2 regions of the Parabacteroides sp. AF14-59 genome follow, and region 1 is predicted to be linked to the other one. Evidence: riboswitches for the same ligand, from Rfam matches in the RefSeq annotation. Region 1 holds a riboswitch; the other holds the start of a gene.
The links. A riboswitch is a leader RNA that binds a small molecule or an ion and turns the genes downstream of it on or off. The one in region 1 is predicted to bind thiamine pyrophosphate.
Positions count from the first base shown of each region.

Region 2: linked by a shared signal. The riboswitch ahead of DWW23_RS23685 (TonB-dependent receptor) and the one ahead of DWW23_RS01425 (sulfide-dependent adenosine diphosphate thiazole synthase) in region 1 are both predicted to bind thiamine pyrophosphate.

Region 1 is NZ_QUHH01000001.1:329,508-337,992, reverse strand. Features, by position in the region: gene DWW23_RS01460 (glycoside hydrolase family 2 TIM barrel-domain containing protein) at 1-1,068, shown strand, start outside; gene DWW23_RS01455 (HEPN domain-containing protein) at 1,179-1,580, opposite strand; gene DWW23_RS01450 (nucleotidyltransferase family protein) at 1,577-1,891, opposite strand; gene DWW23_RS01445 (GAF domain-containing protein) at 2,023-2,490, opposite strand; gene DWW23_RS01440 (MATE family efflux transporter) at 2,567-3,910, shown strand; gene DWW23_RS01435 (nucleotidyltransferase family protein) at 3,983-4,276, shown strand; gene DWW23_RS01430 (AAA family ATPase) at 4,312-4,953, shown strand; TPP riboswitch at 4,971-5,066, shown strand; gene DWW23_RS01425 (sulfide-dependent adenosine diphosphate thiazole synthase) at 5,127-5,897, shown strand; gene DWW23_RS01420 (hypothetical protein) at 5,989-6,951, opposite strand; gene DWW23_RS01415 (DUF6769 family protein) at 7,480-7,869, shown strand; gene DWW23_RS01410 (efflux RND transporter periplasmic adaptor subunit) at 7,963-8,485, shown strand, end outside.
Region 2 is NZ_QUHH01000032.1:22,500-30,984, forward strand. Features, by position in the region: gene DWW23_RS23665 (DUF3868 domain-containing protein) at 1-36, shown strand, start outside; gene DWW23_RS23670 (hypothetical protein) at 94-462, shown strand; gene DWW23_RS23675 (thiamine diphosphokinase) at 581-1,216, opposite strand; gene pnuC (nicotinamide riboside transporter PnuC) at 1,200-1,799, opposite strand; gene DWW23_RS23685 (TonB-dependent receptor) at 1,804-4,002, opposite strand; TPP riboswitch at 4,065-4,181, opposite strand; gene DWW23_RS23690 (SusD/RagB family nutrient-binding outer membrane lipoprotein) at 4,313-5,920, opposite strand; gene DWW23_RS23695 (SusC/RagA family TonB-linked outer membrane protein) at 5,960-8,485, opposite strand, start outside.

The DNA of each region.
Region 1 (8,485 bases):
TACCAATATAACGGTATAGAAAAAGATATCCGGATGGCTTCCATCGAACCGCATCAGAAAGGTGTCCTGATCCTTCCCGCTGAAGACTGGAAAGAAGGCGGCGAACTGCTTGTCAGTTTCCTTACAGCGGAGGGAGATTTGATCGATGCCTCGCTTGTCACATTAGGGCAACCTAAAATCACACTGCCGCAACCGGATCGTAAAGGTTCGCTACTGGTCGAGGAAAGTGCTGACCGTATCGTGGTAAAAGGCGATCGTTTTGAAATCCCGTTCAGTAAAGAAACCGGCCTGATCTGTCATGCAACGGCGGACGGACAGGTCTTTATAGAAAAAGGTCCTTTCCTGAATCTGGATATCAATCTGAATCATCTGACGGGAGCCGAAGTGCGTAAGAGTGCAACCAAGTTCCTTACATCGGATGCCGACTGGCAGAAGCAGAGCATCACTTATACAAAACAAGGCGATAATGTCCTGGTTATCCTGAACGGTCGTTATAATGATGTGGATACGGATATCCGTCTATTGATCTCTCCCGAAGGACGTATGGAGATCAATTATCTGACGAACGGACAACCGAATGGTTTCTTGCGTGAAACAGGTCTTTCTTTCTATCTTCCTGAAACGATGGACCGGCTGAAATGGAAACGCCGGGGACATTGGAGCTATTATCCTTCCGGTGCTTTTGCAGGCAATGAAGGAGAAACCTCTCTCTATAATCCGAACAAAGTGCCTTATGGAGCCCGTCCGGAACAACCCTGGCAGAGTGATACGCACAATTATTATTATTGGGCAGATGCCGGAGCGAATTGCGATCGCCCGCTTACTCAGATGGCAAAAGGGATGAAGGAAAATATCTATTTCTATACGTTGAATGCCGGTAATACAGGAAAAGGCTTATCGGTTCTTTCACCGGATGCCACTGTTGCCTGCCGTTCAAGTAAGCGCGCAGATGGTCAGTTGATCCTGTACGTCAACAACCGTTGGGATTATCCGGAAATTGCCTGGGGAAATTATTGTAAGACATTGGAGGCTAACCCTTGTTATGGGAAGGTGGAGATTGTCTTCTAAAAATATTAATGGCACACAGAATACAAATCAGACAGGTTTACGCAGATCAGATAAAATGGTCATCAGCCTTCTCTGTATTTTGTGTGCCATTTAGTACATTTATAGGAATGTTATTCCAATAACTCATTTATTGTATCTATAAACTTTTCTGCTTGAGGATATAACTCATTAACCATATCTTCGTCACAATATACAAAATCGTCATAATCTCCACTCTGCCTTTTCTCAAACAATGTATTGAATGTTTTTCCGATTTTTACGGACATTTTTCCTGTGGATACAAAATGTAATCCTAACATTGTTTTTACACCATTATGAGTTTGGGTTTGGATATCGTATTTTAATAAAAGTGCTACAGTTGCATAATAACATGCGTAATACAAACGATTGACAGCTGCATTATAGAAAGTCTCTCGTATCATAACTTTTGCTTCTTTCAGTGTTTCATGAGAACGTTGCATTCTGTAAACGATCAAGGCTTTTTTACTCTCTTCATCTAAAATTTCTTTCATAATACGATTCCTTCATTTATCACATTTATATAAAAAGGAGTTTTGAAAGGACGGTTTTCCCATATTTTTTTCAACATAACTATCGGACTGATAATAACACCTGTTTTTAGCTCCAGTTCATATAAAGGAAGTGTTATTGCCTCTTCTTGTTCCAATGTGATCTTATCGCCATCTATCAATATAAGCAAATCAATATCACTATCGGAACGCGCTTCTCCACGTGCTTCCGAACCAAACAGTATCGTTTTAGCTGTAGGTGCTATGCTGGCTACTGTTTTTTTGATCTGTTCAACGATTTCGCTTCTCCTCATAAGAATTGATTCAGTATTACAAAGATAACCATTCCTTTTCATATATCCAACAAAATAACCCCTGTGAAGTTTACAGTTAGGTATGGAGGTTAATTCGAACTTGCAGAGCTGATTAAGAAAAATATTCTATATTAAATCAACCGGCATATCTTCTCCAGATAAACAGCATCTGTCTCATCGAAACTATTCAACTCATCGCTGTCGATATCGAGTACAGCTACCACTTTCCCGTCACGAATAACCGGAACTACAATTTCAGATTTCGAATCGGAGTTACAGGCTATATGTCCGGGGAATAGATCTACGTCTGGAACAATTTGAGTGGCTGCTTCTTTCCATGCCGTACCGCAAACACCTTTGCCATACCGGATACGTGTGCAAGCTATCGGTCCCTGAAAAGGAGCGAGCACCAGCATATCGTCTTTGACGATATAGAAACCGACCCAAAAGAAATTGAATGTCTGTTTCAGTGCCGCTGCTACATTTGCCATATTGGCGATTGTGTCGTTTTCACCAGCCAGTAATGACTCTATCTGGGGGAATAGTGTTTGATACTGCTGCTCTTTATTTCCAACGCTTATGATTAAGTTCTCTGCCATCTTTTAAACTATTATAGTAGAACAAAGGTAAAAATTAATCGGAAATATCCGTACCTTTGCATATCAATTGGTTTTTATGGCAAAAGAAAACTCTCCTCTGGTATTAGGTACCGAACGTATTGGAAAACTGCTTACGCAATACGCTATTCCGGCGATTATCGCCATGACGGCATCTTCGCTTTATAATATGGCAGACAGTATTTTTATCGGACATGGGGTTGGGCCGCTGGCTATCTCCGGTCTGGCTCTGACCTTTCCGCTTATGAACCTGGCGGCAGCTTTCGGTTCGTTGGTCGGGGTAGGGGCTTCTACGCTTGTGTCTGTTAAATTAGGGCAGAAAGATTACGAAGGTGCAAACCGGGTTCTCGGCAATGTATTAGTGCTGAATGTTCTTCTCGGCGTCGCTTTTACCTTTGTCTTTTTGTTCCTTCTCGATCCGATCCTTTATTTCTTCGGGGCTAGTGAGAATACGATATCGTATGCACGCGATTATATGCAGATCATTCTCTATGGAAATGTGGTCACACACATGTATTTGGGATTGAATGCCGTATTGCGTTCATCCGGTTTCCCGAAACTGGCCATGTATGCGACACTGGCTTCGGTCGTGATAAACTGTATATTGAATCCGATCTTTATCTTTGGATTCGGCTGGGGAATCAAAGGTTCCGCATGGGCTACTGTGATTTCTCAGGTAATTTCACTGACCGGACAGATGATCCATTTTTCCAGACCGACGCAATTGCTTCATTTTAAGAAAGGTATTTATAAATTGAAGAAGGAGATAGTAAAAGGTATCCTGTATATCGGTATGTCTCCTTTCCTGATGAATCTCTGTTCTTGTCTGATCGTTATCCTGATCAACCGTGGATTGAAGGAGTATGGCGGAGATATGGCTATCGGGGCCTATGGTATTGTAAACCGTATCATCTTCCTGTTTGTAATGATCATTATGGGCTTCAACCAGGGTATGCAGCCGATTGCCGGATATAATTTCGGCGCCCGTTTATATCCTCGTGTGACGGAAGTGACCAAGCTGACGATGAAGTGGGCGATAGGCGTTGCAACGACGGGTTTCCTGTTATGCCAGTTGTTCCCGACTCTGATCGTGAATATGTTTACAACCGACGATGAATTGGTGAAAGCTGCCGTGTTCGGTCTTCATATCGTATTTGCCGTCTTCCCGATCGTGGGGTTCCAGATGGTGGCAACCAACTTCTTCCTTTCGATCGGTATGTCAAAGAAAGCGATCTTTTTGTCGCTTACCCGTCAGTTATTGTTCCTGATCCCTTGTTTGATCATCCTTCCCCGTTTCTTCGGAACGTTAGGTGTCTGGATCAGTATGCCGGTAGCCGACACGATCGCAACGGTCGTAACAGCAATTGTATTGGTAAATCAATTCAGGAAGTTTAAACAATAAATATTAGTTTACTACTGTTTGTAAATAAGGACAGGAACTCTTATCTTTGTGTTGTAACGAGATAAAATGAATATGAAAACTAGAAATGAATATTTAGAATTGCTCCGTTTGTATAAGCAACGGATGGCGGAACAATATGGAATTGTTCGTTTAGGTATTTTCGGTTCAGTGTCTCGTAACGAACAAAAAGAAGATAGTGATTTGGATGTTTGTGTAGAGATGAAAGAACCTGACGGTTTCATTCTGTTGAACATCAAATATGAGTTGGAGGAACTATTGCATTGTAAAATAGATATTGTTCGCTTGCGTGATAATATGAATGCTCTATTAAAACGTAATATAGAAAGGGACGGTATTTATGTGTAGAGAAGAATTCTTAAAAGGTAATCTTGAATAAATTTATGGATAACAAGATCATATTGACCATTGGCCGTCAATTTGGCAGCGGTGGACGAGAAGTAGGGCAGAAGTTGGCGAAAGCGCTGGGCATCGCTTATTATGATAAGGAACTGATGGCGATAGCAGCGAAAGAGAGCGGCTTGAGTGAGGAGTTTTTTGAGAAAGCGGACGAACGGGCTTCCAGCGGACTGTCATATGCATTTACGATGGGATATTCCTATATGGGAATGTTTACACCTTACAACGATATCTTATCGAACGACGGATTATTCAAGTTTCAGAGTGACGCTATCCGCAAGTTGGCGGCTGAGCAGTCGTGTGTCTTGGTAGGACGTTGTGCAGACTATATCCTGCGTGACGATCCCGACTGCCTGAGTTTCTTTATTCATACCACTCCCGAACATCGTATCCAGCGTATTATAGAAAGACAAGATGTAACTGTCGAGCAGGCAAAAGAACTGATGATGAAAACCGACAAATCGCGTGCCGCTTACTATAATTATTACACCAATAAAGAGTGGGGAGTCGCTTCTTCCTATAATTTCTCTATCGATGTATCTGTATTGGGTGTAGACGAAACAGTAGGGTTTATCAAAGACTTTGTTGAACGGAAAATGAATAAGCGGCCGCCACATTTCGGATAATTTATTATCTTTGCTGCGACTTATCATAGGGGTGCCTTAATATACAGGCTGAGATTATACCCATAGAACCTGCCCGGGTAATGCCGTGAAGGGAGAATCGGTAGAATTGCTAAATAAAGGAGAGCTTTACCTCTATGTGCTCTCTGATGTTTAAACACTAATTATTTAATGTAATGGAACAGATCGTTTCAACAGGAATTATTGACTCTTATTTTGCAAAACTGAAGAGCAACTTATCAATTGATGTGGCTATCGTAGGTGGTGGCCCTTCCGGTATCGTAGCAGCTTATTATCTGGCTAAAGCCGGTAAGAAAGTGGCTCTTTTCGACCGTAAACTGGCTCCCGGCGGAGGTATGTGGGGCGGTGCTATGATGTTTAATGATATTGTCGTACAGGAAGAAGCTATGCCGATCGTAAAGGAACTGGGTGTTTCTTATCATGATGCAGGCAACGGTACTTATATAATGGATTCAGTTCATACTACTTCTGCATTGATCTATCAGGCAACAAAAGCCGGTGCTACTATCTTTAACTGTTATTCGGTGGAAGACGTAGTATTCCATAACGATGCCGTAGCCGGTGTTGTAGTGAACTGGGCTCCGGTAATCCGCGAAGGTATGCATGTGGACCCGCTGACTATTATGGCTAAAGCTGTATTGGAAGGTACAGGACATGACTGCGAAGTAGCCCGTACAGTTGCCCGCAAGAACGATATCCGACTGAATACCCCGACAGGCGGTGTGATCGGTGAACGTTCATTGAATGTGGAACTGGGTGAACAGACTACCGTTGAAAACACAAAAGAGATCTATCCGGGATTATTTGTTTCCGGTATGGCTGCCAACGGAGTTAGCGGAAGTTTCCGTATGGGACCGATCTTCGGCGGTATGCTGATGAGCGGAAAGAAAGCCGCAGAACTTATCTGTGAAAAGCTGGATAAGTAAGATCAGATAATGATATCATATGAAAAGGACGGAAATCTATAGAAGATAACCGTCCTTTTTCAATTATAGTAACATAAAAACTCATGCCTTTTTACATATTCTCTACAATCTCCCGTTGTTTTTTGAAGAACTGTATCCGTTGCATTTCGCCGCTTTCGGATATCATCGTGGAGAATTTACGTAAGGACTGAATCCATTCCTTCATATTTTTGCACATCTCTTTATCCCTCGAAGTGATCGAGTTGATTGAAAAAATCCGGATCAGACTTAATTGCAAGTTCGATGTTTCCACATAGCTGTATGTGGCTTCAAAATTGATGTTGGATATATATATATGTATATCCTTTCCCGAATCAAATTTCCCTCTGGAAGCGATTGTTTCCAGATCGTCTAATAGTTGCAGGAGTTCCTCCTGTAGTTTGGTGACTTCTTCTTCTGTAATTAAATGAACACTGGCGAAATACTTTATGTCGTTCACCAGATAATGAAACATCATGCTATCCCATATATAATGCGTAGTCTGTATATATGAGCTCGCTTCTACGAATGCCTTTTGGGCGCGTTTGAGATCGTCTGGTATGTTCAGTTCTGAAAAGTTCTTTACACAATTTACCTTTTCATTCTGGTACATCCATTTGAATAGCCGGAACCTGGACAAATTATCGTATTTCAGGTAATAAGTCTGGGGGATCATATTTGAAGCCGTACTAAGTTCCGAGGTCGGATCATCCCGTAAGGATTCAAATAATTCAACGTAGTGGTCAAGAATCGCGTAATACGTTTTGATAGGATCTGAATAATGTAAAAGATTCAGGTCGAACATTGCGTTATTGGTATAGCTTATACCCACGATCTGATCCAGGGAAACTCCCAATTTCTTTGAAATTATAGAAGCTTCATTGAGGGTGAAAGGGACTTCGCCGCGTAATCTTCTGTATACGGCTTCTTTTCCTATATAAAGAATATCCATCAGGGTATTCGCCAAGTTGACCCCATCCGGAATTTTATCTTTCATTACCTCGATCAGATTTGTATTTAATACATCTGTATTCATTCCAATTCTCCCTTTTAAATAATATATATGTTCAATTATTAAACAATAAACAATGCGTATTGTTTCGGAAAACGCAACAATAGACGTTAAAGTGTCTCCATGTTACTTATTTTCGAAAAAGACGAGTCGGTAAATACTTGAATGAGAAATAGACGCGTCTCAAAATACCTTATTTGCGAAATAGAACTCCCGTATTTGCTTCGTAAATTCGCATATCTCAATTAAGAGAGACGGCAATGATGGTTTGAACGAATAGTTATTGCAGTTTAATATTAATACTAAGTGATGTTAATTGAAATAGCATTAGAATGGATGAACTTTATTTTATTTTAGTCTTAGATTTTTTGTTTATAAATTATTGACCTAACCAAACATTTGCTTGTATAATCAGAATGAGTAGACCACTAATGCTAATACCATGAACAACTGTCCGGCTGGGAGGTGACTCTCGGCCGGTCTTTTTTTTCTATATATCTGCTGTTTGCCTTTGAGTTGCAAAATAAACTTTTTACTTTTGCAACATAAATCATGAGAGCGAAGAAACATATAATCCGTTACATAATGTTGGTGGCAAGTATCATCATGCTGCTTTCGGTTGTGGTGCCACATCACCACCACAGTAACGGTATGCCTTGTTTCAAATCGTTGACTGAACATAACCATAAAAGCTCGTCTTCTCACGATTGCGGATGCAACGGGCATAATCTGGCCCTTTTTACATCTCTTTTGTCGCATGTGACAAATGCAGATGTAAGTCACTTACTTTTCCCTTTGCAAGTTTTATTTGATTATATTAACCCTCCTGTTCCGTTGCTGTACGGACAAACGTTCGATCGTGAACGAGCCTTTTATATTGAGTCTCTGCACGATACCTGGATCACGTGCTCCGGCGGACTGCGTGCCCCTCCTGTGTTATAATTGTTTCTGATAGGAGCGAACCTTATTCGCATTCCGGTGTTTTAAGCAAGACGCCGAACTATTTTATTTGCATTTATAACATATTATAATACAATGAGAAAGATATATTTATTGTGGGTTTTATGTGCCTACATATTCGCAAGCTGTGGCGGCGGAGCTGCTAAGCCTGAAGAGCATAACCATGATCATGAAGCACATGAACATGAAGAAGGACACGATCACGAACATGAAGGTCATGATCACGAACACGAGGGAGACGAGCATGAAGGCCATGATCATGGAAATGAAGCTGCAGCAGGTGCACACTCCAACGAAATCATTTTTAAAGAAGAATTGGCGAAAGCTGTCGGGCTGCAGACAAAAGTGATGGAACCGGCTTCTTTTACGGATGTTATAAAAACCAGTGGAAGCGTACTGGCAGCACAGGGGGATGAAACAACGGTGGTTGCAACTGTTCCCGGTATTGTGACATTCGGTCGTTTATCATTTGTTGACGGTACTCCGGTAAAGAAAGGGCAGGCGATCCTGAGCCTGGCTTCCAGCTCCCTGTCGGAAGGGAATGTAGCTGCCCGTGCCAAATATGCATACGAAACAGCCAGGAAAGAATATGAGCGTA
Region 2 (8,485 bases), on a different contig from region 1:
AATGCTCTGTTTGATAGTTTCAACGCACATAATTGATACATACACCGTGTGAGATTGTTATAAATAGAGTCTATTTTTGCATTGGAATGATTTATGAAAAAGCATAAAAGTAATAATATGGAACATGCTGCACAAGTCGAGAACGTTTTAGTGAACGAGATCAACAACCGGAACGGAGTACATCTCTATCTGGAAGGAAACAAATGGTGCGCCTATGAACGTTCCGCTTATTATCTGGCTCAGCTGAAAGTGCCGGTTGTAATAAAGAAGGAAGTAGTTCGTGACGGATATGACGTGATTTTGTTGAAAGCTTTTTTTGAAGTGGACGACATGCGTTTGCCTCTTGCTCCGAAAACTATTTTGAAACAAGTGGCTGATGATAAACTATTATTTCAGCTGAACGATCAGATAGACGGCTTCCCGGAATGGAAAGCTTGTCAATTGAATAAATTACCAGCATAAAAGGTGAAGCCGTGAGGCTTTGGTTAAGTATACTAAGTTGTAAAATTGAGGGTGTATTAAGTCCCCGGAAGTGAGTGGTTATCCTTCCGGGGCATTTTTTTTAATTGAGAATTGAAAATTAGAGAGGGGTTTGGAAATAAACGATCAGCCGGGCATCCGGAGAAAGGGTGAGGATAAATTCCGTTCCGGTCGCTTCGTTGAGGCTGCCTTGCCACCAGGATGTCAAACGACGGTGGGTGATGGGCCAGCGGAGACCTTCGGTTGTTATTTCTCCGCAGGGATACATGGAAAAGATAGAGATTTGTTGGCCGGGTGTGCATGGCAGTGTTGCTGTTTGTAGCACGGGAACAAAACGGCCGTAATCGGAAATCATTTCTACCTGATCGAATAAAGGTGCGTAATCTGTCAGCAACGATATATTTCCCAGTGTATGGTCTTCGCGCAGCCCGGTAGCTCCCAGGATCAGTAGGTTCCGGAAGCCTGAAGAGTGGGCGAAACGTACGGCTTTAGTGAGGTCGTTTATTTCCTGGTCTTCTACCGTATGGATGCGGTCGTCATATAGTTGCAACATTGCGGGGGGGATGCTGTCGAGGTCGCCGACGATAGCTGTAGGGATCAGTCCCCGTTCATGCAGGTTCTGCACTGCCCCGTCGCATGCAATGATGGCCGGTGCGGATTTTAAAAGTTCCAACGGCCCGGCTGTTTGCGGAAAACTACCGTTAGCAACCACTATACAATCATAAGATGTTGTCATTTGTATTTATTCCTTTCTTTTTCCACGTATAATATCCGACAATAGCTAAAATGCCGTAGCAAATGTACAAAAACATAGTAGGATATAAGCCACGCAGATAATAAAGATAGACGGATACGAAATTGACGATAACCCAGAATATCCAGTGTTCGATAATACGGCGCGCCAACATCCAGGTGGCAACGATTCCGACGGAGGTGGTGAATGCATCGCCCATAGGGATCGGAGAGTCTGTGAAATTGTGGAGTATGTAATAAAGCAGAGTGTATATGGCGAGGATAGCTGATGCTATCCCCGCGAATAATGACCAGGTGATATGACGGTAGAAAATTGTGTCATCCGGGACTTTTTCTTCGGTAATATTTTTTTCTGCGCAGGTCCATTTTCTGAAACCGTAAATGCTGATGGCAACATAGTAGATATTCAGTCCCATATCGGCATATATTTTAGAGAAGAAGAAAACAAAAACGTAGACCAGTGAGGTCATAAAACCGACAATCCACATTGCTTTATGCTGTCTGATCTCCAGTAACAGGTAAAGAAAACCTGTTATGACACCAAAATATTCCAGTAGTTGCTCCATTTTTTCAGAATTTGAATGTTACTCTTGCCATGACATTTGTACCTGCCTGGGTGAAATAGCCGTCGTATTTGTGGACTTTACCTCCGCTGGTGTAGGTGGAAACCCAGGCATTTGTTTCATATTGTTCGTTAAAGAGGTTGTTGATCGTAACATCTACTCCAAGCTCTTTGATGAATTTCGGTTTGAAGACATATCCAACACGCAGGCTGTTCACAAAGTAAGGATCGATCGAACGGTCTTTGGTGGAAGTGTTGTCGATGTACTGACGGCCTACGAACTGTGAGTTGAAACTCGCGGAGAATCCTTTCAGATTGAAGTCGAACATACTGTTGGCAATGATACCGGGGGAGAAGGCTATATCTGTTGTTCCCAGGTATTCGCTAGCCTGGCCGCCGTTATCATAATCGTCCATAAAATGAGTATAGTCTTTTATTTTGTTACGGCTCAGGGTAACGTTTCCATTCCATTCCAGCCAGTGGGTGATACTTACACCTCCGGTCAGTTCGATACCCATACGATAACTGTCTTTGATATTGCTGGTCAAAGCCTCACCAATTTCGCTGATTTTGCCACTAAGGATCAACTGATTGTTATAATCCATAAAATAGAGATTGGCACCGACCCGGAAACGCTCGTTACCGAAGCTATAACCGGCTTCATAATCGTACAGGGTTTCGTGTGCGGGACGTTCATGGGGTTTGGCTTCCGTGAAATTGTCACGGTTGGGTTCCCGGTTGGCAACGGAGAAGGAGATGAAAGCATTATGGCCGTCTTTCTGGAAATTGATGCCCGCTTTCGGGTTGAAAAAATTCCAGTGCTTGTCTACATCGACGTCACCGCGGGCTTTGTCGTCACTTCCTTTAATGGTATAATAAATACCGCGGTATTGCAGGTCGAGATATCCGTTCAGATACGGGTGAAACCGGTAGTTGCCTTTTACATAAAAGTTATAGTCCAATTTGTTTCCTCTGTTACGGTAATATTCGTAGTCTGGCTGTGGAAGTGCTTCTCCGCTCTTTACCCACATGACACGGCCGAAATGGTCGCCTACATATTTGTTTACAGCCGAACCGAAACTCATCTGAAGACGTTCGGAACGGTAGTTTGCACTGTAGACAACGCCATAGAAATCATTATCCAGCCATTTACGGCGGACGAGGTCTGATTTGCGGATGGTATCGCCTTTTCCGTTTATGTATTCGGGTAATTGGTATTTTTCGAAATCTGAATCTGCTTTATAATCTTCGTAATACCCTTCCCCATGTGTATAATGGAGAGTCAGGTTCATGTTCCACAAGTCACCCAGGCGTTGGCTGGCCATCAGATGATAGTTCTGTTGCCAGTAATTGTCAGTCTGGTTGTTGTAAAACTTTTTGATTCCGTTTTCTTCGTATTCTCCGCACGGATTGTAGGTTCGGTCGCTGTTCAGAAGAGAGGAGGGAACGCCGTTCCATGCCTGATACGTCTTCTCTATATTTCCGAAAGTCAGGAAACGGACCAGCGTGTTATCTCCGTAATAAGTACTGGAACCGAAGTAAGAATGCATATTGGCTGTTGCCCGGTCGATATATCCGTCACTTTGTACATTGGAATAACGGGCATCGAACACGAAATGGTCATGGAGCAATCCGGTTCCCAGCTTCACTGAGTTTTTAACGGTTCCGAACGAACCTGCCGAAAGGGAATATTCAGCATAAGATTTCAGGTCCGGCTTCTGTGTCTGCATGGCTACGGTAGCCCCGAAGGCTGCGGCTCCGTTAGTGGATGTTCCGGCTCCGCGTTGTATCTGTATGTTGTCGACAGATGAGGCAAAGTCGGACATGTTCGCCCAAAAGACCGTATGTGATTCGGAGTCGTTGACCGGCACGCCATTTACTGTGATGTTGATACGGTTGGCGTCTGTTCCGCGGATACGGAAACCGGAATAACCGATCCCTGTCCCTGCATCTGAAGTCATGATGACAGACGGAGATTGAGAGATCAGATAGGGAATACCCTGGCCGTCGTTTTTGCGGGTGAGTTCGTTTCTGGATACTTCGCTGTAGGCTACCGGAGTCCCTTTGGCTACCCGGGTGGCTGTGACGACTACTTCGTCCAGCGACAGATCGCGTGAAATTTTTAAAGAATCGACAGGATCCGGTTGATTTTCCGCTGTGGCCCATGTGGCCAGCGAACCGGCAATAAATAATAATACACTTTTCATCCTTTTTACCTTATTGTTTAAAAACTGATAAATGAATAGGAGAGGAGTGTTGTGTGAAGAAGTATACCATGTTTTACAATTCCCTTCGGCGGCATTATCCGTATCAGGTAATATGGGTATAATCTCAGCCTGCGGTACGTACGATATTCGGTACGCTGCAAGCACCCCTTTGTATTCGGATGGCAAAGGTAAGGAAAGTTAGGGGATTGTACAAATGGTAAAACCGCCGCGAATCACTTCGGGGCGGTTTCTGTTCCACAATCTACCATCAATTATGTTGTAATTATTTACTGTGGATATTTTCTGTATGCTATTCAATCGTTGTATACCATGTACTCTTCATCCAGTTCAGCGGAGTGTACCAGGAATCTTCCTTACCTCCCAGGTGGGCATTCAGATTATCCGGGTTATAGTCTTTTTCGTCAGACGGATACTGGATGCGGTCGAGAGGCAGGGGAGTGGCAACGGACTGGTTATCACGTTTGAAATAAATTTCCGGATAACCGGTACGACGAACGACGTTCCAGGCTTCATATTCCTGGATTGCGCCATGATGTATCCAGCGTTGTGTCAGAATACTCTTCTGAGGATTGCTGGCATCCCACTGTGTTTCGGCATACGCTTCTACGACAGAAGCGGACGGAGCTGTCAGTGCATCGCGGAAAGTTCCTGTAGAATTCAGGTCGAAATAAAACTCGGTAGAGAGTTTCATAGCATTTATGAATTCACTTTTGGCATTGCCGCTGGCCCAGTTGTTGGCATAAGCTTCCGCCTTCATAAAAGAAACTTCGGCAGCTGTCATCCAGAGACCAGGGAATCCCGGGTTACGGGTGAAGGTCGATGTATCCAGTGCGGCGTAATATTTAGCAGTACCGTGTGTCGAGATACTCAGGTTCGTTTCCTGGTCCGTAATGGTTTCTTTCGGGTCGAGGCCGATATACTCGTTGTTCCAGTTACTGTCGTATAACACTTCCAGACGGGGGTCTTCATTGTTTGTGTTTGCATTTAAGGCACGTTGCATAGCACCTGACATGCGGTTATAGCGGGTGTTTTCGATTGCATTCTGCAGGTCACGGTCGAAGTCGAACTGATCGTCGTCGGTCTGTGGTACAGTAATATTATCAGAATTGACATCTACCATAGGATAAGTTCCCGGGTTTTCCAACATCGTCTTGATCGCTGTACGGGCTTCGTTGACCAGATCGCCGTTGGAGGCAAGATGGGTAGCAACACGTAAACGCAATGAGTTTACATATTTCCGCCATAAGGAAACATCTCCGTTGTTTACGTAATCTTCTGCGCTCAGGAAAGTACTGGCATTAGATGGAAGCGAACGGCCGTTAAGATATGTATTGACTTCGTCCAGGTCGGTCAGGATCATCCGGTACAAATCGATGTCCGAATCGTATTTGGGTTTGGAGGTCGCAACATTCCCGGTTGCCCATAATGTACCGGCTTCAGAGAATGGAACTCCTCCCCAGGCAGAACACACTTCATACAATTGTTCTTCCATCACAGTACGTCCCAGCAGGAAGAAGATACGGTAATCTTCTTTTTCTTCTTCCGGGAGATTATTGAATTCGCTTTCCAATACTCTGAACTGAGTCAGTGTATTGTAGAAGTTTCTCCAACGTTCGTTGAAATAACCCTGTCCGGCACCGGCAAAGCGGTCCTTGCTGTTTGTATGGCCGATAACGCCGGAGAACAGGCCGGAAGTGGTGGAAGATACATAGTATCTGTAATAAACCGGATTCATCCATGTATTGGAGGCTTGCCAGACACCGACCATTAAAGCCGGACATGTCACCTTTTGCGTTTTCGACGGATCCTGGTATTGGTCCGTAAATTTGTCGTCACTGCAGGAAGACGTTGCCAGTAAGGCTGCGCATCCGAGTGCGAGTGCATATATTTTTTTCATAAATCTTTCAATTTTATTATTCTATATTTATTTCGTCGATTAGAAGCTTGCACGTACTGAGAAGCCGAATGAACGTGTTGTGGCTGTAGAACCGCCAATCTGTGCCTGGCTGATCCAGGTCGTTCCGTCAGTACATTCCGCATCGAATTCTTTCAAGCTCTTATAGAAGTAGAAGAGGTTACGACCGTATACGGAAACCATCAGGTTTTTGCAGCCGAATTTGCTGGTGATGTTTTTAGGTAATCTGTAACCAAGGCTCAATTCGCGCATTTTTACATAAGAGTTTTTCTGTATCGCATTTTCGTAAGTGATATTACCGGAATATCCCCATCCATATTGGTTGTAATAGACTTCACCGGCTGTAATAATCGTATTGTTTTGACTGCCGTCCTGTTTAACACCCGGCTGGATCACACCATTATCGTAAACCATATTGCCGTTCACTGTTGTTCCGGCAGCCTGATCGGTCAGGTGACGTTTGGAGGGGTCTGACAAGTCGTTGCCGTCTGCATACCAGGTAAGACCGCCACGGGATGCGTCACGGTTGTCCAGCGTACAATCCAGGATACCCAGTTCTGTCATGTACTGGTAAGGCAAGTTCATTACATCACCGCCAATACGGAAGTCGATTGTTGCATCCAGATAGAAGTCTTTGTAGTTCAATGATGTACTGAATCCTCCGACTACTTTCGGCATGGCATTTCCTGCTTTTTGGCGCTCTGTATAGTCTACGATATACAAACCGTTGTCGTCAACGATTTTATTACCGTTTTCATCTTTTACCGTTCCATATACATACCAGTCACCCATCGGGCGGCCTACGGATGATTGAAGCACTGCTGCTCCGTTATCCACTGTAGAATGGTCGATAGAGCTGACGCCGTCGATCAGTTTGGTTACTTCGTTCTTATTCCATGCCCAGTTTGCACGGACATCCCATGTCCAGTCTTTGGTTTGAATAGGAGTACCGTACAGAGACATTTCAACACCGCGGTTTTTCAACTCGCCGACGTTCATCAGGATGGAAGTACCTCCCGAGGAAGCAGACGTCGTAGTCTGAAGGATCTGATCTTTCACCACATTACTGTAGAAAGAAAGTTCGAAACCTAAACGGTTGCCGAGGAATTTGTTTTCCCAACCTAATTCGAATTCATACTTTTGTTCCGGCTGTATCTCGTTGTTTCCAAGAGATTGTGGAACTTGGTTGTAAATATAGCTTCCGACTGCACTCTGATTGTAACCGGTAGCGGCTCTGTAAAGTTCAGGTGCGTTACCTACCACACCGTAGCTGAGACGTATTTTACCATAATCCAGCCAGCTGGGGTTGAGGTCTTTCAGCAAGGATGAATAAATGATACTACCGTTGACTGAAGGATAAACGAATGTGTTGGAGCCGGGAGCCAGCGTGGATGATTTTTCCTGGCGAACCGTACCTTCCACATAAGCCCAGCTGTCATAACCGAATGATGCTGTGGCGAAGAAGGCTTGTTTTAACAGGGATGCTTTTTTCATGCCGGGGTTTGCCGGTGTTAAACCTGAAGAGTTCAGGTGAAACCAGTTTTCAACGCTCAGACCGCCGCGGGTACCCACGGATGTGTCGTACTGATTTTCCTGGCGGGCAGACCAACCGGCATTTGCGCTGACATTATATTTTTCGGCAAATGTACGGTCAAACATCAACATAAGGTCGCCGTAGTAGATTTCATACTTGGAGTTTTTCAACCCATAGTATCCGGTGTAATTGCCCGGCTGTCTGAATACGTTCGGGGTTTCTGTCGAGTTTTTGCTTTCAATCACGTTGTATGTCAAGTCGGTTGACAAACGTCCGCGTGCGGTCAGACCCGGAATTATTTCCCATGATGGCGTCACACTGGCGATGAAACGGTTGTTGTCTTCCAACTGTTCTTTGCCGAAGATATTCCAGAAATATTCGGTTGCCATCTGATAGCCTGCCGGATTCCAATCCCATGCTTCATCTGGGGTCAATGTGTTGCTGTTGTAGTTTGTGTTCATGTAGCCGAGACTGGTCACTGTGCTGTTCTTTAAAGCCGCGATATCATCGTAACCGGTGAACATACCCTGATAGTTTGTCAGCAGTCGGCTGATACGGTAAGCACGGTTCTTTACATGCTGGCGCATATAGTTGGCCGAATAATCTACTTTTAAGTTTTTCAGGATATTGGCGCTACCAGATAATGCAAAGTTGTGCTTGTTGTTATGTGAGTTCAACTGCGTAGGGGTATTGTCTACATAGGTGTAGGAGAAACGCAGATTTCCTTTTTCCGTACCGTTGGTAATAGCCAGGTTATAAGTCTGGTTGATACCTGTCTGGAAAACATCGTTCCACTGGTTGTGGTCGATAGGTGCATGGGTACGGGTTACTCCGTTCCAGTTGTATAACTGTGTCGTATAGTCGTACGGACGTCCCCATGAGTAATAGGTGTTACGCGGACTGATCACCTGGTTACCGTTCCGGTCGGTACGGGTGTTCTGGAATCCGGTCTGTTTCTCAAAATCACTGGCGGTGGACAATAGGGCATTATCATAGCCCGGCCCGAATTCTTT